Regions from separate parts of the Bradyrhizobium sp. 2TAF24 genome, predicted to be linked through region 1. Evidence: riboswitches for the same ligand, from Rfam matches in the RefSeq annotation. Region 1 holds a riboswitch; each other region holds the start of a gene.
The links. A riboswitch is a leader RNA that binds a small molecule or an ion and turns the genes downstream of it on or off. The one in region 1 is predicted to bind cobalamin.
Positions count from the first base shown of each region.

Region 2: linked by a shared signal. The riboswitch ahead of cobG (precorrin-3B synthase) and the one ahead of AB4Z37_RS15950 (TonB-dependent siderophore receptor) in region 1 are both predicted to bind cobalamin.
Region 3: linked by a shared signal. The riboswitch ahead of AB4Z37_RS03750 (TonB-dependent receptor plug domain-containing protein) and the one ahead of AB4Z37_RS15950 (TonB-dependent siderophore receptor) in region 1 are both predicted to bind cobalamin.
Region 4: linked by a shared signal. The riboswitch ahead of AB4Z37_RS10255 (ribonucleoside-diphosphate reductase subunit alpha) and the one ahead of AB4Z37_RS15950 (TonB-dependent siderophore receptor) in region 1 are both predicted to bind cobalamin.

Region 1 is NZ_JBFRFW010000009.1:154,702-160,019, reverse strand. Features, by position in the region: gene AB4Z37_RS15960 (enoyl-CoA hydratase/isomerase family protein) at 1-528, shown strand, start outside; gene AB4Z37_RS15955 (NAD(P)H-dependent oxidoreductase) at 759-2,066, opposite strand; cobalamin riboswitch at 2,389-2,613, shown strand; gene AB4Z37_RS15950 (TonB-dependent siderophore receptor) at 2,915-5,191, shown strand; gene AB4Z37_RS15945 (PepSY domain-containing protein) at 5,194-5,318, shown strand, end outside.
Region 2 is NZ_JBFRFW010000019.1:8,846-14,163, forward strand. Features, by position in the region: gene AB4Z37_RS25970 (NAD(+) synthase) at 1-1,707, shown strand, start outside; cobalamin riboswitch at 1,833-2,046, shown strand; gene cobG (precorrin-3B synthase) at 2,267-3,433, shown strand; gene AB4Z37_RS25980 (precorrin-8X methylmutase) at 3,433-4,062, shown strand; gene AB4Z37_RS25985 (precorrin-2 C(20)-methyltransferase) at 4,065-4,796, shown strand; gene cobJ (precorrin-3B C(17)-methyltransferase) at 4,793-5,318, shown strand, end outside.
Region 3 is NZ_JBFRFW010000002.1:106,732-112,049, reverse strand. Features, by position in the region: gene AB4Z37_RS03760 (FecCD family ABC transporter permease) at 1-687, opposite strand, end outside; gene AB4Z37_RS03755 (hypothetical protein) at 737-901, opposite strand; gene AB4Z37_RS03750 (TonB-dependent receptor plug domain-containing protein) at 928-2,892, opposite strand; cobalamin riboswitch at 2,995-3,189, opposite strand; gene AB4Z37_RS03745 (hypothetical protein) at 3,173-3,475, opposite strand; gene AB4Z37_RS03740 (Lrp/AsnC family transcriptional regulator) at 4,028-4,531, opposite strand; gene hppD (4-hydroxyphenylpyruvate dioxygenase) at 4,654-5,318, shown strand, end outside.
Region 4 is NZ_JBFRFW010000005.1:151,193-156,510, reverse strand. Features, by position in the region: gene AB4Z37_RS10255 (ribonucleoside-diphosphate reductase subunit alpha) at 1-1,745, opposite strand, end outside; cobalamin riboswitch at 1,868-2,099, opposite strand; gene AB4Z37_RS10250 (nuclear transport factor 2 family protein) at 2,221-2,583, opposite strand; gene AB4Z37_RS10245 (helix-turn-helix domain-containing protein) at 2,733-3,479, shown strand; gene AB4Z37_RS10240 (sulfite exporter TauE/SafE family protein) at 3,541-4,299, shown strand; gene AB4Z37_RS10235 (carbohydrate porin) at 4,496-5,318, shown strand, end outside.

The sequences.
Region 1 (5,318 bases):
TGCATCCTCACCGGCGAGAAGCCGGTGGTGGCGGCAGTGAACGGCGCAGCCGCCGGCGCCGGCTTCTCGCTGGCGCTGCTGTGCGATCTCGTGCTGGTCGCCGACAGCGCGTTCTTCCGTCCGGCGTTTCCCGGCCTCGGCGCGGCGCCCGATCTTGGCCTTGCGCTGACGCTGCCGCGCGCGATCGGCACGTCGCGGGCCAAGGATATCCTGCTGACCAACCGCCGCATCGACGCCGCCGAAGCGGTGACGCTGGGATTCGCGCGGGCCGTGGTGCCGGCGGCCGAGCTGCGCGCGGCGGCACTGGCGCTCGCAAGCGAACTCGCGGCGGGTCCCGCAACATCGCTCGGGCTCACCAAGACGCTGGTCAACAGCGCCTATGAACCGATCGAGGCCTTCTTCGCCACCGAGGCAACGGCGCAGGCGGTGGCATTCGGCAGCGTGGAATTTGGCGAAGGCGTCAGCGCCTTCCTCGGCAAGCGCAAGCCGGATTTCCGCAGCGCGGCGGCGGAGAAGACCCAGATCTGAAATATCCTGCGGCGGTCCAATTGACCGGTCGCGCCAGCCACACTCACCACGTCATGCGCGGGCTTGACCCGCGCATCCATCTCGCTCCCAGCATAGCATGCACCAGTTTAAGCTGGATCACCGGGTCTCGCCGCGGAGCCTGTCATCGGGCCGCGCTTCGCGCGGACCCGTTGGCGGCGGCCCGGTGATGACGCGGCGATAGCCACGCCGAACACAAACCAGCGCGCCGTTCAGCCGGCGAAGCGTGCTTCCATGGCGCGGCGGTAGACGACGGTTTCGTTGCTGGCGTCGAACGCGACATCGGACCAGCGCACCACGCCGCCATGGGCGATATCGTTGACCAGCCTGACGCCATGGGCGAGGCCGATCGGCAGCGCGCCGACCTTGAGGCTGTCGGCGGCCGGCATCAGCTTGCCCCACACCGTGTAGCCGCCTTCGCCGTCCAGCATCTCGCCAGCGCGCAGCGACCGCTTGGCCACCGCGACGACATCGCCGCGGAAATCCTGCGCCTGCCCGGTCGGCTCACCGCGCAGCGCCGCCGACAGCACCGAGATGTTCAATTCGAGCCCGATCAGATGATACGGCTTGTACATCGCTGCATAGCGCCCGCTGGCGTCGGTCTTGAGGCCGTACTGGCGGAAGCAATCCGCCGCATAGTCGTTCGGCGCCTCCAGCACCACATAGACACCCCAGCGCAGGTCACGGAACACCGGACGGCCGTCGCGCTCCACTGACGACACCACCTCGACCACACCAGCGCGTTCGAGCACGCCGCCGGCATCCCGCGGCCGCAGCACATGCGGCAGGTCGTCGACGCCGCAGGGCGGAAACGCAAGGCCTGCGGACGGCACGTCGAGGCCGGTAGCGTTGGCGATCGCCGCCATCTCGATGGCGGATTTGGTGCCGTCGAGGAAGGAATTGAACATCTGCGGGTTCATGCCCGCCGACTGCGCCTCGGCGGCGCTGAGGCCGTAATGCTTCCACACCTCGGCCGGCGTGACGTCGTGATAGAGCGGCAGGTACTTGGTGCCCTTGCCGGCGGCGACGACACGGAAGCCGGTGGCGCGCGCCCAGTCGACGAGCTCGGCGGTGAGCGCCGGCTGGTCGCCATAGGCCAATGAATAGACCACGCCCGCGCGGCGCGCCTCCTCCGCCAACAGCGGACCCGCAAGCACGTCGGCTTCGACATTGACCATCACGATATGCTTGCCGGCGGCGATCGCCGCACGCGCATGGCGGATGCCGACGGCGGGATTGCCGGTCGCCTCGATCACCACCTCGACAGCGGCATCGCCGATCGCCGCAAGACCGTCTTTCGTGAACGACGTCGCGGCGATCCGTGCCGCATCCCAGCCGACCGTGCGGCAGGCATCGCGCGCCCGCTCCGGATCGAGGTCGACGATGACGGCGACCTCGAGGCCCGCCGTGTGCGGCACCTGGGCGAGGAACATCGAGCCGAACTTGCCGGCGCCGATCAGCGCAACGCGAACCGGGCGGCCGGCGGACAGGCGCTTGTGCAGCAGATGATGGAGATTCATGAAGCGTCGTCTTTATGATGGTCAGGCCGGCGCAGGCGGCACGAGGATGGGCTGTCGCACGCGCGCCCATCGAACTGGCCCGCGAACCATAGGCGCACGCCTTCGCGAGTCAACCTGCGCAGGACCTCCCGCGTGAGCTGGACAACTCCGGCGCATGGCGGCGCGCGGCCGCGGACGACGACGCCACGCGACGGCGCCGAGGCCATCGCTGCCGCGCAGGGCGCACCGGCCGCCTGCCGTCACCGCCGCGACGGTGAGACCTATTGCCACAGCAAAGCATGTGCATCGACAATCGAGTCGATTGACGCCCACCGAACCACTGCCTATCGTCGCGGCGACGGTTCCTTCCGAGGATCAAAAGGGAATGCGGTGCAGGTTCGCCTCAAGCCGCAGCTGTCCCCGCAACTGTAAGCGGCGAGCCGATCGTCAGCACGCAGCCCGTAATCACGGGCGGTGATGCTCAAAGCCACTGGGCTGCTTCGCCCGGGAAGGTGACGATCAGCGACGACCCGCGAGCCAGGAGACCTGCCGTCAGCCGTGGTCACACGCGAGCACATCGGGCGGGGCGTCCTGGTGGAAGCCGATCCGTCGCCGTAGGGCGACCGGGGCGGCTTGCGTTCGCGGTGACGTGCCACGCTCACCGCGAGTCCCCGACTCATGATCTTCCCTTCCATGACAGCGCCGTCGCACGGCGCCGATCTCCCTTATCCAAGACATTCGGCAGCGATGTCGGCTGCGCGCACGTCGCCGGCCTCGCCCCATTGCGTGCCTCACCAGGCGTATGTAACGTTATAACATAACATACACTACATCGCCGCCACTGATCCTCACGCGAGTCATCAAACCCAATGTCTGTCCGTCCGATCGCAGCGCCGCGCCGCCGCGCCGCCCTGCTCTGCTCCATCGCCCTGTCGTCACTGCTGCTGCCCGCCGAAGTCTCCGCCCAGGGCGCGACCCAACCCGGCCGGCTCGACACCATCGAAGTGTCACCCCCGGCACAGGCAAAACCGAAACGCGCCGCCAGCAGGCGCGCCGAACGCGCGACGCGCACCCGACCGAGGCCTGCCGCAACCGCCGCGACGTCAGCGGGCAACGCACCTGCGTCATCCGCACCGCCCGCGACCGCGCTGCACCTCACTGCACCCGCAGCGAGCGGCAGCCGCCTCGGCCTCACCCCGCTGCAGACGCCTGCCAGCGTCGAGGTGATCAGCGCCGACACCATCGCCGCGCGCGGCCAGCACAGCGTGCTCGACGCCGTGACCCAGAACGCGGCGGGCTTCACCGCCACCCCGGCACCGGGCAATGGCGGGCTGTCGTTTGCGACCCGCGGCTTCGCCGGCAGCAACTCGGTGATGACGCTGTATGACGGCACCCGCTTCTATGTCGGCGCCGGCACCGTCACCTTCCCGTTCGACACCTGGACGGCGCAGCAGATCGAGGTGATGCGCGGCCCGGCCTCGGTGATGTACGGCGAAGGCGCGATCGGCGGCATCGTCAATGTCGTGCCGAAAAAGCCGATCACCACCGCGCACAACGAGGCCGAGGTCTCGCTCGACACCAACATGACGCGGCGGCTTGCGGTCGACAGCGGCGGCCCGATCAATCCCAATGTCTCCTACCGCGTCGCCGCCACCGGCAATATGTCCGACGGCTATGTCGACCGCGACAGGACCTCGAATGTCGCGGTCTCCGCCGCGGTGCGGGTGCAGGCGGCCGACAACCTCGCCTTCACGCTATCGAACGACTATGGCGACCGCAGCCCGTCGCGCTATTTCGGCACCCCGCTGATCAACGGCACGCTCGACACCGCGCTGCGCTATCAGAACTACAACACATGGGACAGCCAGATCCGCTACAAGGACAACTGGACCCAGTTCAAGACCGAATGGGACGTCGCCGACGGCGTCTCGGTGCGCAACACCACCTACTATCTCACCAGCAACCGGCACTGGCGCGACATCGAGGCCTATACGTTCAGCCCGGCGACCGGCCTCATCGGCCGCAACAGCTATATCGAGATCTTCCACGACCAGACCCAGCTCGGCACCCGCACCGACGTGACGCTGCGCGGCCACATCTTCGGCTTCAGGAACGAGTTCGTCGCCGGCTTCGACGTCAACCAGATCACCTTCGCCCACGTCAACAACTCGCCCTACAACGGTCAGACCTACGTTCCGCTCCTCAACTTCGATCCCGGCCTGTTCTCGGCGACCACCAGCCCGACGACGCCGGGCTACCATTCCCTGACCAACCAGTACGCGCTGTTCGCCGAGGATCGCCTGATGCTCACCGAGCAGCTCGCGCTGGTCAGCGGCGTGCGCTTCGACCGGCCGACCGTCAACCGCACCGACGACCGCATCCCCGCCAACAGCTTCGAAACCTCGCTGTCAGGCACGAGCTGGCGCGCCGGCCTCGTCTACACCCCGATCGAGAACCTGGCGTTCTATGGTCAGTACGCCACCGCCGTCGACCCGGTCGGCAACCTGATCACACTCAACACCAGCCAGAAGAACTTCCAGCTCGCCACCGGCCGGCAGGTCGAGGTCGGCGTCAAGCAGTCGTTCTGGGGCGGCCGCGGCGAGTGGACGCTCGCCGCCTACGACATCGTCAAGAACAACCTGTTGATTCCGGATTCGACCAATCTGGCGGGCCCGTCGCTGCAGGTCGGCCAGCAGTCGTCGCGCGGCATCGAGGCGAGCCTCGGCCTCACGCTCAACGACGCCTGGCGGGTCGACGGCAATGTCGCGCTGCTGCGCGCCAAGTACGACAACTTCTCCGCCGTCGTCGGCGGCAAGCTGGTCAACTATGCCGGCAATGTGCCGTTCAACGTGCCCCAGCAGGTCGGCAATGCCTGGGTGACCTGGAATTTCGCGCCGAACTGGTCGGCCAACGCCGGCGTGCAGGTGGTCGGGTCGATGTACACCGACGCCGGCAACACGCTGCAGCGGCCGTCCTACGCACTGGTCAACGCCGGCCTGCGCTGGCAGCCGGACGCACAGACCACCGTGGCGCTGCGCGTCTATAACCTGTTCGACAAGGTCTATGCCGTGTCGGCGCCTTACAGCGGCCAGTGGCTGCTGGGCATGCCGCGCACGGCGGAACTGTCGGTCAACGTCAAGTTCTGACGATGAACCTGCGGATCGTGCGACGGGCCAAACGCTGGCTCTATATCATCCACCGCTGGATCGGCATTGCCACATGCCTGCTGTTCGCCATGTGGTTCGTGTCCGGCGTGGTGATGATGTATGTCGC
Region 2 (5,318 bases), on a different contig from region 1:
GTGCCGAAGACCTACCTGCCGACCTATCGCGAATTCTACGAGGGTCGCCATTTCGCGTCCGGTGCGGGCATGACGGGGCTCGAGATCGCGATCGCCGGTATGGTTGCGCCCTTCGGCGTCGACCTGCTGTTTGCGGCCGACGACGTCCCCGGGCTCACGGTCGGCATCGAGATCTGCGAGGACATGTGGGTGCCGGCGACGCCGGGGGCGGAATTGGCGCTGGCGGGAGCGAGCGTCCTGCTCAACCTCTCGGGCAGCCCGATCACCATCGGCCGGGCGCGGTCGCGCGCGCTGCTGTGCCAGTCGTTCTCGGCACGCTGCCTCGCCGCCTATGTCTATGCCGCCGCCGGCGCCGGCGAATCCACGACGGACCTCGCCTGGGATGGGCAGACGTCGATCTTCGAGAACGGCGTCCTGCTGGCCGAAGGCGAACGATTCGCTCAGGAAGGGCAGATCACGCTCGCCGATGTCGACCTCGACCTGCTGCGCCAGGAGCGGCTGCTGATGGGCACCTTCGACGACAACGCCCGTCAGCGCGACGGGCGTGGCCAGAGCTGGCGACGGATCGCGTTCACGCTGCAGCCGCCCATGGCGGATGTCGGCTTTCTCAGGACGATCGAGCGCTTTCCGTTCGTGCCGAGCGATGAAGCGCGGCTCGAGCAGGACTGCTATGAAGCCTACAACATCCAGGTGGCAGGCCTTGTGCAGCGGATGCGGTCGACCAGCACCAAGCGGGTGGTGATCGGGGTGTCGGGCGGACTGGATTCGACCCATGCACTGATTGTCGCCGCCAAGGCCGTCGATCTGCTCGGCCTGCCACGGACCAACGTGCTCGCCTATACGATGCCGGGCTTCGCGACCGGCGACCAGAGCAAGACATTCGCCTGGGACCTGATGCGCGCGCTCGGCGTCAGCGCCTCCGAGCTCGACATCCGGGCGACGGCGACACTGATGCTGAAAGAGATCGCGCATCCGTTCGGCCGTGGCGAACCCGTCTATGACATTACCTTTGAGAACGTGCAGGCCGGATTGCGCACAGACTATCTGTTCCGCCTGGCCAACCATCATCATGGCATCGTCATCGGCACCGGTGATCTGTCGGAGCTCGCGCTCGGCTGGTGTACCTATGGCGTCGGCGATCAGATGTCGCATTACAACGTCAACTCCGGCATTCCGAAGACGCTGATCCAGCACCTGATCCGCTGGGTCGTCGCCTCGCGACAGTTTCCGGACGAGGTCGGCAAGACGTTGACGGCGATCGTGGCGGCGGAAATCTCGCCGGAGCTCGTGCCGGTCGGGGCCGGCGAGAAGCCGCAGAGCACGGAGGCCGCGATCGGCCCCTATGCCCTGCAGGATTTCAATCTGTTCTACACACTAAGCTATGGCTTCCGCCCGTCGAAGATCGCCTTCCTGGCGCTGCGGGCCTGGCAGGAGGTCGGGGCGGGCGCGTGGCCGCCGGGCTTTCCGGCGCCGATGCGGCGGGCTTATGACCTCGGCGAAATTCGCCATTGGCTCGAGGTGTTCGTGCGGCGCTTCTTCGCCTTCAGCCAGTTCAAGCGCTCGGCGATGCCGAACGGTCCCAAGGTGTCCGCGGGGGGCGCGTTGTCGCCGCGCGGCGACTGGCGCGCGCCGTCGGACGGAAATGCCGCGGTGTGGCTCGACGATCTCGACCGCAACGTGCCGCGCGAGGTGATCAAAGCGCCCTGACGCGACGGGCCTGATGGGCGCCGTCGGTGCCGGACGAGCCGGGCGGCACGCTATATGTATCCGCCGCTATTTGCCGCCGTCCCATCATCTTGCGGGCCCGATGGCTTGACAAGTCGCGGGCTTGGGCAAATGGTACCGCCGTTGGTTCCTGTCCCAGACAGGCGAAGAGGGAATGCGATCGGGCTCGTGCCATCAGGCAGGGCCCGAAGTGCAGCCGCCCCCGCGACCGTGACCGGAGAGATGCCCACAGGCCACTGACCCGACCGGGTCGGGAAGGCGGGATCGAAGGGAAAACCCCGCTCCGCAAGCCGGGAGACCTGCCAACGCAGTGCTTGAAACCGGCGGACGGGGTGTTCCGCGACGGGGGAGCGAACCTTGCAATCATCGGTTCGCGCGCCTCATCGCCTCCCACCGAAACTTCCAAGAGGGCGATGACCATCACGCTTCATGTCTGTGTCACCTGCCATGCCGGCGAGATGCCGGGCACCGGCGGGATCGCACGTGATCGGCGCACGGTCCTCGGAATGTGGCGTGCCGCGACCGCCTCGCGGGCCGTCTCATGAGCGCCGTCGCGATCAAGGGCTGGTGCCCCGGCGCGCTGCGGCCGATGCAGTCCGGGGATGGGCTGGTGGTCCGGATACGGCCACGGGGCGGCCGAATCGATGCACGGCAGGCGGCGGGCGTCGCGGCGCTCGCGGAACGGTATGGCAACGGCCTGATCGACCTGACCGGCCGGGCCAACCTTCAGATCAGGGGCGTCAGCGACGCCAGCCACACGCCGCTGATCGACGGACTGGCGCGGCTTGGGCTGCTCGATTCAGATGGCGCGGCCGAGGCGCGGCGCAACATCCTGGTAACGCCATTCTGGGGGGCAGGCGATGATGTCACCGCGCTCGCGGCGGAACTCGAAGGCGCGCTTGCGGTTGGTCCCGCCGGCCTTCCGACCAAGTTCGGCTTTGCCGTTGATTGCGGTGAGGAGCGGGTGCTGACCGGCGCGTCCGCCGATATTCGGATCGAACGCGACATCGCCGGCGGGCTGATCGTGCGGGCCGATGGCGTCGAGCGAGGCTGCGCTGTGACACGGGCAGAGGCGGTGCCCGCCGCGCTGGCCCTTGCCGAGTGGTTCGTGACGTCGGCAGGCGCTGCGAACGGACGCCGGCGGATGGCCGCGCATCTCGGCGCCGGCGCGCGCCTGCCGGAAGCTTTTCGTGCGGATGTCAGGCTTTCGCGCGCCCGCGCCGTGCCGCATCCCGCCTGCTATCCGCTTGGCGTGATGATCGGCGTGGCGTTCGGGCAGCTCACCCACGCCGCGCTTGCAGATCTTGCCGGGCGGGTGCAGGGCCTGCGCTTGACGCCATGGCGCATGATCCTGGCCGAGGGACTTCAGGAGATGCCGCGCGACGACAACGTCTTCATCACGCGCGCCGACGATCCGCGGCTGCGTGTCGTCGCCTGCAGCGGCGCGCCGGCCTGTAGCGAGGCGTTGGCCGATACACGGACGCTGGTGGCTGCGCTTGCACCGTATCTTGCAGCCGATTCCCGGCTTCACGTTTCAGGGTGCGCCAAGGGCTGTGCCCAATCCGGGCCTGCATCGATCACGCTGGTCGCGACCCCCAATGGGTTCGATCTCATTCGCGACGGCTCGACGCGGGATGCGCCTGTCCGGCATGGACTGAGCAAGGCAGATCTGGTCGCAGATCCCGCGATTCTGGTGGGAGGGCGCTGATGCCGCATGTCTACGAAACCGATGGCGCGGCGATCTATCGTCAATCCTTCTCGATCATCCGGGCGGAGGCCGACCTCGCGCGCTTTTCGGCCGACGAGGAACCGGTGGTGGTGCGCATGATCCATGCCGCGGGGATGGTGGGGCTCGAGCGCCATGTGCGCTTCACGCCGGGCATGGCGAGTGCCGCGCGCGCCGCCTTGCAGAACGGCGCGCCCATTCTCTGCGATGCGCGCATGGTCTCGGAAGGAATCACGCGTGCACGGCTGCCGGCCGGCAACGCCGTCATCTGCACGCTCGGTGATCCGGCAGTGCCGGGCCTTGCAAAGGCGATGCACAACACCCGCTCCGCGGCCGCGCTGGAGTTGTGGCGGCCGCATCTCGACGGCGCGATCGTCGCCATCGGCAACGCGCCGACCGCGTTGTTTCACCTTCTCAACATGCTGGATGATCGCGGTTGTCCACGACCGGCGGCGATCATCGGCTGCCCGGTCGGCTTTGTCGGTGCCGCCGAATCCAAGGCGGCGCTGATGGCCGGTCCACCCACGCCGGCCCTCACGGTGGAAGGGCGCCTGGGAGGCTCGGCGATCACCGTTGCCGCGGTCAACGCGTTGGCGAGCCGGAGCGAATAACCATGGGACGTATCATTTGCTGCGGCCTCGGGCCGGGCGATCCCGATCTGATGAGCGTGCGCGCCGACCGCGAGATCCGCGCGGCGCGACATGTCGCCTACTTCCGCAAGAAGGGGCGTCCCGGCCAGGCCCGGCGCATCGTCGAGGGCATGCTGGCTGAGGATGTCAGCGAATATCCGATGGAATATCCTGTGACCACGGAGATCGCCTTCGACAGCCCGGACTATGTGCGTCTTCTGGCCGACTTCTACGATGCGTGGGCCGAGCGCCTGGCGCGGCTCGCGGAAACGACCGACGTGGTCGTGCTGTGCGAGGGCGATCCCTATTTCTACGGCTCCTTCATGCACCTGCACGCGCGCCTGCAGGGGCGGGCCGAGGTCGAGGTGATTGCGGGCATTCCCGGGATGGCCGGCTGCTGGAACGCCGTCGGCCAGCCGATCGCCCTCGGCGACGACGTGATGACCGTGCTGATGGGGACCTTGTCGGAGGACGAGCTCACGCGGCGTGCCGGGAATTCCGATGCGCTGGTGATCATGAAGACCGGGCGCAACCTGCACAAGGTTCGCCGCGCGCTCGCGGCTGCGGGCCGTCTTGCGGAAGCGTGGCTGATCGAGCGCGGCACCATGCCGGGCCAGCGTGTGATGCGCCTGAGCGATGTCGAGGAGCGTGATTGTCCCTATTTCGCGATCGTTCTCGTCCATGGGCGAGGGCGGGCCATGGAGACGGCGGAATGACCGGCTCGCTCAGCATCGCCGGACTTGGGCCCGGTGATCAGGCGCTGATCACGCCGGAGGTCTCCGCGGCGCTCGCGGCTGCGACCGACATTCTCGGCTATGCGCCTTACGTTGCGCGCGTGCCGCCACGTGAGGGGCTCGTGCTGCATCCGTCGGACAACCGCATGGAGCTGCAGCGTGCGACCGACGCCCTGCGGCTCGCGGCCGAGGGCCGCCATGTGGTCGTGGTGTCGTCAGGCGATCCCGGCGTGTTTGCGATGGCCTCCGCCGTGTTCGAGGCACTCGAGGCCGCGCCGCACTGGCAGGGGCTTGCGATCCGGGTGCTGCCCGGCATCACCGCGATGCTGGCGGCCGCGGCCCATGCGGGCGCGCCGCTCGGTCACGATTTCTGTGCGATCAATCTCTCCGACAACCTGAAGCCGTGGTCGACGATCGAAAAGCGGCTGCAACTGGCGGCCGAGGCGGATTTTGCGATCGCGCTCTACAATCCACGCTCGGCGAGCCGCCCCGATGGCTTTGGAC
Region 3 (5,318 bases), on a different contig from region 1:
TTGCGCGGCTTCCTCTCCAAGGCTGAGCACACGGAAGGCGTGGCGCTGGCTCATCAGCACGATCGCGCCGGCCACGATGAACGGCAGGGCCAGCATCACATGCTGGAAGCTGCGATCCTCCAGTGAGCCGAGCAACCAGAAGGCGATCTCGAGCGCAGCAAACGGATTGGGCGACAGGTTCATCGCCAACGAGGTGAGGGCGCCGGCGAGGCTCTGCAGGGCGAGGCCGGTGAGGATCAGCAGCAGCAGCCCGGCATTGCGACCGGCAACGGCAAGCAGTGCGAACACCGAGATGAAGGCCGCGATGATCGCGGCCACAGGCAGCACGTAGGAACGGACGTCGGCGAGGCCGAGCGCGATCATCAGCACCGCACCGAAGGCAGCGGACTGCGGCGCGCCGAACAGCGACGGTGATGCCAGGGGGTTGCGCAGGAGCCCCTGCAGCGCGGCGCCGGACAACCCAAGGATGCCGCCGATGGCGAAGGCGAGGATCGCGCGAGGCAGCCGGATCTCGCGAACGATGATCAGGTGTACGTCGCTGCCGAGGCCGAGCAGGGCTCTGACCACGGTCGCCGGCGCGAGCTTGACCGGACCTACTCCCAGCGAAGCGACAAAAAGCGCGCTCGCAAGCACAGCAAGGATCAGGGGGGCCGTGAGTGAAGGCCGGGCGGCGCCGGGGGCTACCATGTCGCGTTGACCCCTCCATGGGCGATAGGCCCGATTGTCTCGTGGTTGGTCACGTCCAGGTCGCTTGCACTGAGGATGTGTCGCTTGCACTGAGGATGTTTTGCGCCGCGGGCGTATCGGCAGTCATCTTGCTCCAGACCTGATCAGCGGCCATGTGGCGGAAGACAGCGATGACGGCGGCACCGAACCACAAAGCATCGTCGCGTGCAAGCACGCGACGATGCTTCACCGGTTTCCAGGCTATCTTACGCCATAGCTGGCGACACGAACGCCACCGAAGATCCCGAAGCCGGGCCGCAGGAATCCGGTCGGGTCCTGATAGCGCTGGTTGAACAGGTTATCGATGCGCCCGAACAGTTTCATCTGGTCGTTGATGGTGTAGTCGGCCGCGAGGTTGACGACGGTGTAGCCCGGTGCGGTCATCCGCGGGATGGAGAAATCGCGGCTGCTGTCGATGAAGCTGCCGACATAGAGCACGGTTCCCGATACCGACAGCACCGCAGAGGGCGACCAGTTCGCCGTCACGCTCGCCTTGTTCTTCGGACGTCGCAGCAGTTCGAGGCCGGTCGTCTTGTCGATCGCGCGGGTATAGGTGTAGTCACCGCGCAACTGAACGGTCTCGGAGACGGTCCAGGTCGCGAACGTCTCGACGCCTTCGGTTTCTGCCGCGCCGATATTGACATAGGTCGAGCTGAAGGTCGCCGGGTTCGACACGGTGTTGATCAGGTCGGTGATGTCGTTGTGGAAGTAGGTGGCGCCGAAGCGGAAGCGGTCGCCGACCGGTTGCTCGAAGCCGGCGTCGTAGCCGGTGCTCTGCTCCGGTTTGAGGTTCGGATTGGCAAAGAACAGGAACGACGGATAGTCGACATAGAGCTGGCTCAGGGTCGGGGCCTTGAAGCCGGTGCCATAGCTCGCCTTCAGCCTGGTCTCGGTGCCTGGAATGATGTAGGCGGGCACCACGCGCCAGGTGGTGTGGTCGCCGAAGCGGTCGTTGTCGTCGAGGCGGATGTTCGACACCACGAACAGCCGCTTGAAGAATTCAGATTGCAGCTCGAGATAGGCGCCTTTGTTGACGTTCTCGGCGAATACCGTGGCAGTGTTGAGCTGCTCTCGCTCGTGCTCTGCGCCGATCACCAGGGTCTGCGCCGGCAGCAGGGCCAGCACGCCACGCCAGTCATATTTCACGCGATCGCCGGTGTTGGTGGAGTTGCCCGCGCTCGGATCGGCATTGAAATTCCAGTGGCTGGCGTAGTTCACGCCGAAATAGTTCTTGAAACGGCCGTCCAGCAGCGACCATACGCCCTCGGCGCGGGTGAAGATCTGCCGTACCTGCTGCGTGCTCTGGGTCGGGCTCGGTGTGCTGGAGAAGGTGACGGGATTGAAGGTGTCGCCGGTGAAGCGCAGCGTCGCGTCGGTGTAGCGGGCCGTGACGTTGAGGGCGAAATCGTCGGTGACGTCGACGCCGAGCTTCGTGGAGTATGTCATGTTGTCATACCAGTTGCCGATCGCCCGCTGCCCCGGCGGCAGAAGCTCGGATGGCGTGACCGGCGTGTTGGATGACGCGAAGTGTGAGACATTGAAGGCGTAGCTGATGCGGTCCTGTGATCCGCTGAGGCCGACGTCCTGGTTGAACGTGCCGAACGAGCCGCCCTCGATGCTGGCGGTCGCCCGCGGCGGACCTTCGCCCTTCCTGGTGGTGATGGAGATCACGCCGCCGATCGCATCGGCGCCGTAGAGGCCGCTCTGCGGTCCCCGCAACACCTCGATGCGTTCGATGTCGCTGGTGAGCAACTGGCCGAGATCGAACACGCGGTTGACGTCGCTGGGATTGCTGACGTCGATGCCGTCGATCAGCACCTTGGTGTGGTTGGCGTTGGTGCCGCGGATGAACACGGCGGTGAGGCCGCCGGGGCCGCCGCTCTGGACCACATTGAGCCCGGGCACGGTGGCGAGGGCGTCAGGCACCGTGCGCCGCTGGTCACGCTCGAGGTCCTTGCCGGAGATCACCGTCACCGAATTGCCGATCTGCTCGGCCGGCGTTTCCGTCCGCGTGGCGCTGACGACGATCTCGGGCAGATTCTGGGCCGCCGTCGGCGCCGGTTGAGCGCGGGCCTGGGAGATGGCGGTGAAGAGCAGTGGTGCGGCGATGGAGGTGACCACCGCCTGGCGGCGGCGCGACTTTGACGCAGTGAAAACAGCAGACATGGAGCCCTCGGTTGACGGCAGTGGCACGTCACAGCAACCGGGGCCCATGCGAGCGTTCACCCTCATGGAACCAATGCCTGTACTCCCCGACCGGCATCGTCGCGTGTGACCACGTTGACGGCAGGTCTCCTGGCTCGCGAGTCATCGCTGCGCCATCGCCTTCCCGGGTCCGAGGGCCCAGTGGCAACGGATGGCTGGCTCGTCGCTTACAGTTGCGGGGGCAGCTGCGGCATCGGAGGGGATCCTCACCGCATTCCCTTTTGATCCCAAATGGGAACCGTCAACCAGACGTTAAGATTTGGCCGTGTCGGGCGTCAATAGCCGCCGGCTGCGGTGCGGCAGGGCGGCTGAAAGTGTTGCGCGTTTGTCTCAGAACGCGACGTGTCAGCGCGGTGCGGTTAACCTTTGGAACGACATTGGAACGAAACACGCCCGAATCGGCCGAATCGCCATGGCGCTCGATCGCGCCCGCCTCATCTGGGGATTGCGCGGATGCGCGGGTACAAGATGAAGATCGGGCTTCGGCACCGATCACGATCGTTTCATTATGCGGCGTGCTGCAATCGTTAATTTCGCGAGACATGGCCGGGCTTGTGTGCGCCTGTCGCCGCCAGGTGCCGTCACGATCAGTGGCATCGCGCAGAACAAGGCATTTGTGTCGAAATGTAACGAACCGCGCTCGTGCCGTTAACATTTCGAACGCTGCCGGAACGAAACGAGGGCGAATCGGCCGAATCGCCGTGATCGTCGATCGCGCCCGCCTCATCTTGGGACCGGCGAATGCATGGCTACAAGATGAAGATCGGCTTCGGGACAGATTGCGATCGCTTCATCGCGCGACGTGTCGCAATCGTTAATTTTCGCGAGAGGCGGCCGGGCTTGGTGTGTACCTGCAGCGGCCAGGTGTCGTCGCCAGCCAGCGACTTCGTGCAGAACAAGGCATTTGTGTTGAAATGTAACGAGCGCGATGAGCGCCTTTAACGTTTCGAACAACGGCGGAACGAAACAGGGGCGAATCGGCCGAATCACCCGGGCGCGATACCAGGCCATGCTTGATCTGGTGATGTCGGCCGCATGCACCACAACATGGCGTTGGCGTCTTTTCAGTCGTGGCGACGCCCGACGTCTCAAATCGTTAACGCCCGCCAGCGGGGCGCGGCCGGCCAAGCGGCAGCTTCCGCGTGGTCTTGAGGCAATCCAGCACGATCGACGAGCGCACATGGGCGACGCTGTCGTGCGGCATCAGCACATTGTTGACGATGTCAGACAAGCTCTTGAGGTCGCGCAGTGCGATCTTGAGCATGTAGTCGGCGTCGCCGGTGAGGGCGAAGGCCTCCTGGATATCGTCGACCCGCAGCACCAGGTCACGAAAGCGCTTGGCGTTGTTCGGCGAGTGGGTGGCGAGCGTGATGTGCACCAGGGCGATGACATTGAAGCCCAGCGCCTCATTGGCGAGGTCGGCATGATAGCCCTGGATGATGCCATCCTCCTCGAGCCGGCTGCGGCGGCGCGAGCACTGCGAGGCGGACAGGCCGGCGATATCAGCCAGCTCCTGGTTGGTCAGGCGCCCGTCATCCTGCAGGGCGGCGAGAATCTTCAGATCGAAGGCGTCGACCGCGACGGTTCCCATCGATGTCATGCAGAAGAAGCCTCCTAGATGCACAGATCGTGCGTGTTCGTGCCGGAAAGCGCCCCATTATGCATGAACATTGTGTCCGATGTGAATGAAAATGTCGGCATCAAAGTCCAGGGAGAGCCGCGATGGGTCCGTTTCCGCACGATGCGCCAGCCGCCACCATTTCCGACCACAACCCGATGGGGACCGACGGCTTCGAGTTCGTCGAATACGCCCACCCGGAGCCGGAGCAACTGCATGCCTTGTTCCGCCTGATGGGGTTCACCGCGGTGGCGCGGCATAAGACCAAGGCGATCACTGTGTACCGCCAGGGCGACGTGAACTATCTCGTCAACGAACAGCCGGGCACTCACGGCCACAGCTTCGTCGCTGCCCATGGCCCGTGTGCGCCGTCGATGGCGTTCCGGGTGGTCGATGCGCGTCGCGCCTATGAACGCGCCATTTCGCTCGGCGCCGAACCAGCGGACATTCCGTCCGCGCAGAAGACCCTCGACGTTCCCGCGATCAAGGGGATCGGCGGCAGCCTGCTGTATTTCGTCGATCAGTATGGCGCCAAGGGTTCGGCCTACGACGCCGAGTTCGAGTGGCTCAATGGCCGCAATCCGCGGCCCGAAGGCGTTGGCCTCTATTATCTCGACCATCTCACCCACAACGTCCATCGCGGCCGCATGGATGTGTGGACCGGCTTCTACAGCCGTCTGTTCAACTTCCGCCAGATCCGCTTCTTCGACATCGAGGGCCGCGCATCGGGCCTGTTCTCGCGGGCGCTGACCAGTCCCGACGGCAAGAT
Region 4 (5,318 bases), on a different contig from region 1:
GAATGCACGACGCCGATGTGGTTCTGCGGCGAGCGGATGTTGCAGGGATCCTTGAAGGTGATCCAGGGATGGCCGGTCTCGAACAGCATGGTCAGCATGCGCCGCCACAGGTCGACCGCGCGCAGGGTCTTGGACACGCGCATCTCGCCGCGCGCGGCCTTGGCCTCATAAGCCTCGTAAGCCACGGCGAACGCCGGGCCATAGAGATCGTGCAGGTCTGGCGTTTCGTCGGGCGAGAACAGTGTCCACGGACCATCGCTCGCGACACGCTGCATGAACAGATCAGGCACCCAGTTGGCGGTGTTCATGTCATGGGTGCGGCGGCGGTCGTCGCCGGTGTTCTTGCGCAGGTCGAGGAATTCCTCGATGTCGACATGCCAGGTTTCGAGATAGGCGCACACCGCGCCCTTGCGCTTGCCGCCCTGGTTGACCGCGATCGCGGTGTCGTTAGCGACCTTCAAGAATGGCACCACGCCCTGGCTCTCGCCATTGGTGCCCTTGATGTGGGCGCCGAGGCCGCGCACCCGCGTCCAGTCGTTGCCGAGGCCGCCGGAATATTTCGCCAGCAGCGCATTGTCCTTGATCGACTTGAAGATGCCGTCGAGGTCATCAGCCACCGTGGTGAGGAAGCACGACGACAGCTGCGGCCGCAGCGTGCCGGCATTGAACAGCGTCGGGGTCGAGGCCATGAAGTCGAACGACGACAACAGATCGTAGAATTCGATGGCGCGCGCCTCGCGGTCGATCTCGCGCACCGCGACGCCCATGGCGACGCGCATGAAGAACGCCTGCGGCAGCTCGAAGCGGGTGCCGCCGGCATGCAGAAAGTAGCGGTCGTACAGCGTCTGAAGGCCCAGGAACTGGAACTGGTGGTCACGCTCGGGCCTCAGCGCCGCCGCAAGGCGGCCGAGATCGAAGCGGCGCAGCTCGGGGTCGAGCAGCTCGTGGCTGATGCCGGTGTCGATGTAGGCCTTGAAATAGTCGGCGTAGAGGCCGGCCATGTCGGCCTGGCTCGCCTGCTGGTCGCGCTTGAACACGAAGCTCAGCGCCTCGCGGCGCAGCGCGTCCAGCAGCAGCCGCGCGCTGACATAGGCGTAGTTCGGCTCCTGCTCGATCAGGGTGCGCGCGGCCATCACCTGGGCCTGCGCCAGCTCCTCCGCGGTCATGCCGTCATAGAGGTTGCGGCGCGCCTCGCTCAGCACCGGCACTGTCGCGACGCCGTCGAGGCCGTCGCAAGCCTCCGTCAGCACGCGCTCCAGCCGCGCCTCGTCGAGCGGACGCAGCGCGCCGTCACGGCCCTTGACGCGCAGCGCCGGCGCGGCGGGCGCGGTCTCGGTCACGCCGGCGTCGCGGCGCGCCTTCGCGCGCTCCTCGCGATAGAGCACATAGGCGCGCGCCGCCTTGTGGTGGCCGCCGCGCATCAGCGACAGCTCAACCTGGTCCTGGATGTCCTCGATGTGGAGCGCGCGCTGCGAATCGACGCGGCGCGTCAGCGCGGAGACGACCTGCGCGGTCAGCTCCTCGACGATCTCATGCACCCGGCGCGACGCCGCGGCGGCATGGCCCTCGACCGCGAGGAACGCCTTGGTCATGGCCACGGCGATCTTGCCGGCCTCGAACGGGCTGACACTGCCGTTGCGGCGGATGACATGGAAGGCCGGCGCGGACGGCGACACGCCGGCTGCGCGCGGCACCGGCAGCGACGGCAGATGACCATTGGTAATGGCTTCGGCAGACAAGGACATTCGGCAACCCCTTTTTCGATCTTGTTTCGATCTTGGGGCTTGGGCCGAGGGGACGCTGCGTCAGGGCGGCGGACCTTGCGGCCAGCCGTCAGCGAGCGGCCACCGGGACACCCCGCCCGTGGACGTTGTTCACTGTCACAGGCAGGTCTCCTGGCTTCGGGTCATCGCTTCGGTCCGCCTTCCCGGAACTCCCTCGCGGAAGCATCCAGTGGCTGGTGGGACCGAGACTCGCCGTTACAGTTGCGGGGGCAGCACCGGCCTTGCGCCGACCAGATCCCTGATCGGCGCGCACCGGTTTCCCTCTTAGCTTCCGAAGATTGTGATCCCGAAAGAACCGTGACCACTACATCTGGTATGAAGACTCGATTCGGGTCAATAGAGCTGGGAGGTTTTTTGCAAACCGCAGAATAGCGGGGATGGTCCGTGCCCCGCCGGCCCCGCAACCCGCGCCGAGCGGGCGGGCGATCGCCGCGCCTTACGCTTTCGGCGGCTCCGGGTTGTAGAAGAAACGTTCGCGGAAGATGCGATCGCCGCGCCATTCCTGCAGGGCGACTTCGTCCACCCGGCGGACATGGCCGTCATGGTCGGTCAGCTCGAACACCCAGTGGATCGCCACGCGGTCGCCCTCGACCACGGACGCCATCGCCTTCGAATCAATATGGCGCATGCGCGCCAGCACCCCGCGCTCGCGTTCGACCAGGACATCGCGCCCGACACGCGGCGGAGCGGCATTCTCCTGCATGCTGGCATCTTCGGTATAGTAGCGCTCGATGGCGCCGGCGTGATCGCCGCTTTCGACCACTGCAATGAACTCATCGACGCGCGCACGTGACGGCATGATATTTCCCCAACTGAAAAACGGTTCCCCGCATGCAAGATAGGCGGCGCTGGCATGTTCTCAAGAACCGACCGCTTCAAAAGCCGCGCGGCATGCGATAAAGCGCTCTTCCACGCCGCTCGCGGACCACAATCACCACCGCTTCGACCATGCCGAACAATCTTCGCTACGACTATGTCGGTCATCGCTGGCTGCTCGAAGGCGCCGACTGGATCGGCCGCCGGCCCGACGGGCTGGAGCTGCATTATCACGACGAGGTGCAGGTGTCGGTGGTGTGGAACGGGCATCGCGACTTCCGCGTCGGCCGTCATCCGTTGCAGCTCGCCCCTGGGCAGATGCTGCTGGTGCCGCAGCGGCGCGCGCACCGCGCGCTGCCATCGCTGCGCGGCGAGCTGCGCTCCACCGAGTTTTTCCTCAAGGCCGAAAGCCTGCCCGACGCCACGCGGCAGCTGTTGCTCGCGAGCGACTACCTCGTCGCCGACGAGCCGAGCCTGTTGCAGGCGCAACCCGACGACGTCGGCGACATGATCGTGGGATGGGTGCGCGACGGCGCGCCGCCGCCGCGCTGGCACGGGCCGCGCGCCCGCACCGGCGTCGATTCCGAACTGCTGGATGCCGCCACGCGCTACGCCAGCATCACCGAGGCGGCCCGCGCGCTGTCGTGCAGCCGCGAGGGCTTCATCCGCGCCTTCGCGCGGCATGCCGGCATGACGCCCCACGCCTACAGGATCAATGAGCGGCTGAATCGCGGACGCGACATGCTGCGCCGGCGCGAAAGCATCTCGGACACCGCCTACGCCACCGGCTTCAGCGACCAGAGCCATTTCGGCCGCCTGTTCCTGCGCTATTTCGGCGCCACGCCGGGCCAGTTCCGCGCCGCGCACGCGCCGAACTGAGCGATCACTTTCGTTCTAGAGCCCTCCTGCCCGCCGTGGTCCAACACCGGCGGAGGCCGACATGACGTTTTCCGAAATCACCCTGCTCACGACCGCGGGATTTGCCGCCGGCGTGCTGAACGCGATCGCCGGCGGCGGCACCATTTTCACGTTCTCCGCCCTGCTTGCGGTCGGCGTCCCGCCGGTAGCAGCGAACGCCACCAGCGCAACCGCGGTGGTGCTCGGCTCGGTGGCCTCGGCCGTCGCGTATCGCCGCGAGATCGCGGCCGCGTTCCGCAAACTACTGCCGCTGTGCGTGATCTCCATGCTCGGCGGCGGCATCGGCGCGGCGCTGCTGCTGTGGTCCGGCGACCGCACCTTCCGCGCGCTGGTGCCCTGGCTGCTGCTGTTCGCGACGCTGCTGTTCGCCGGCGCACGGCAGCTGCAGAAGGTGGTGCAGGCCCGCGCCGCCTTGAAGGCGAACGCCACACAAACCGACCTCGCCTTGCCGGCGCAGGGCCTGGTCTCGATCTATGGCGGCTATTTCGGCGCGGGCATGGGCGTGATGATGCTGGCCTCGCTGTCGCTGTCGCGCGACAGCGACTATCACGCGGTGAACGCGGCGAAGAACCTGCTGTCGATCGTGCTGCAGGCGGTCGCGGCTGTCGTGTTCCTGATGTCGGGCATCGTCGATCTGAAGCTCAGCCTGCTGATCGCGGTCGCCAGCATCGTCGGCGGCTGGAGCGGGGTCGTGGTCGCCCGCCGCGTGCCCGAAGCCGTGGTGCGCGGCGCCGTCATCGTCAGCGGCCTTACACTGTCGCTCTGGTACTTCGTGACCTGACGGCCGGCCGCGCGCCCCGCCCGGCTTCCCTCCCGATCGTCCAGCCGCTCGCGGATCCGACACCGGTCCGCGGGCGCACTTGCGTGCCTTCTGCGAATTATTCGCAAGTAACTTGCCAAGCTCCCACCGATGTGTTGAATTCAGTTGCAAGTAATTCTTAATTGCATCTCTCAGAGGACATCAGGTGGACGTTTCAATGCGATGGCAGGCCCTGCTGGGCGGTTTGGCTGTGGTGTCGCTGGCCGGCGCAGGACCGGCCCGGGCGGCGGACTCCGCACAGGCATCCCAGGTCGCGCCACCCCCATTCGACTGGAACGGGGCGTATGTCGGCGCCCATGCCGGCTTCGGCCATGGCAGCGGCCGGGCAGCGATCGAAGACGGCGCGGCGGCGACGCAAGGCTTCGGCGGCATGGTCGGCGGCGTGCAGGCCGGCGCCAACCGTGTGCTGCCGTCAGGCCTCCTGCTCGGCATCGAGATCGATGCGATGCAGCCGAACGCCTATCCCTCCAACGGCGCGGTGTGGTCGGGCACGACCGCGGATCACAGCTTCAGCGAGCAGATCGACACCATCGCCACAGTGCGCGGCCGGCTCGGCTATGTGGCCGGCGACTGGATGATCTACGGCACCGGCGGACTTGCGCTGTCGTCGAGCCAGGTGACGCGCAATTCGCTCGCCGGTGACGGCGACCTCACGCGCGCCCTCACCCGCACCGGATGGGCGGCCGGCGCCGGCATCGAATATGCGCTGTCGCGCGACTGGAGCGCGCGCGTCGAATACCTCTACACCCGGTTCGGCAGTCGCAGCATCACGTTCGAGCCCGGCAGCACCTATGCCTCGGCGATGGATTTCTCCGCGCTGCGGATCGGTCTCAACCGCAAGTTCGGCTGGTCCGACGTCACGGCCTGGGACAGCGCGGCGATCGCCGCGCCGGAAGGCAGCAACTGGGAGATCCACGGCCAGACCACCTACATCCACCAGGGCTATCCGTCGTTCCGCTCGCCCTATGCCGGCGCCAGCA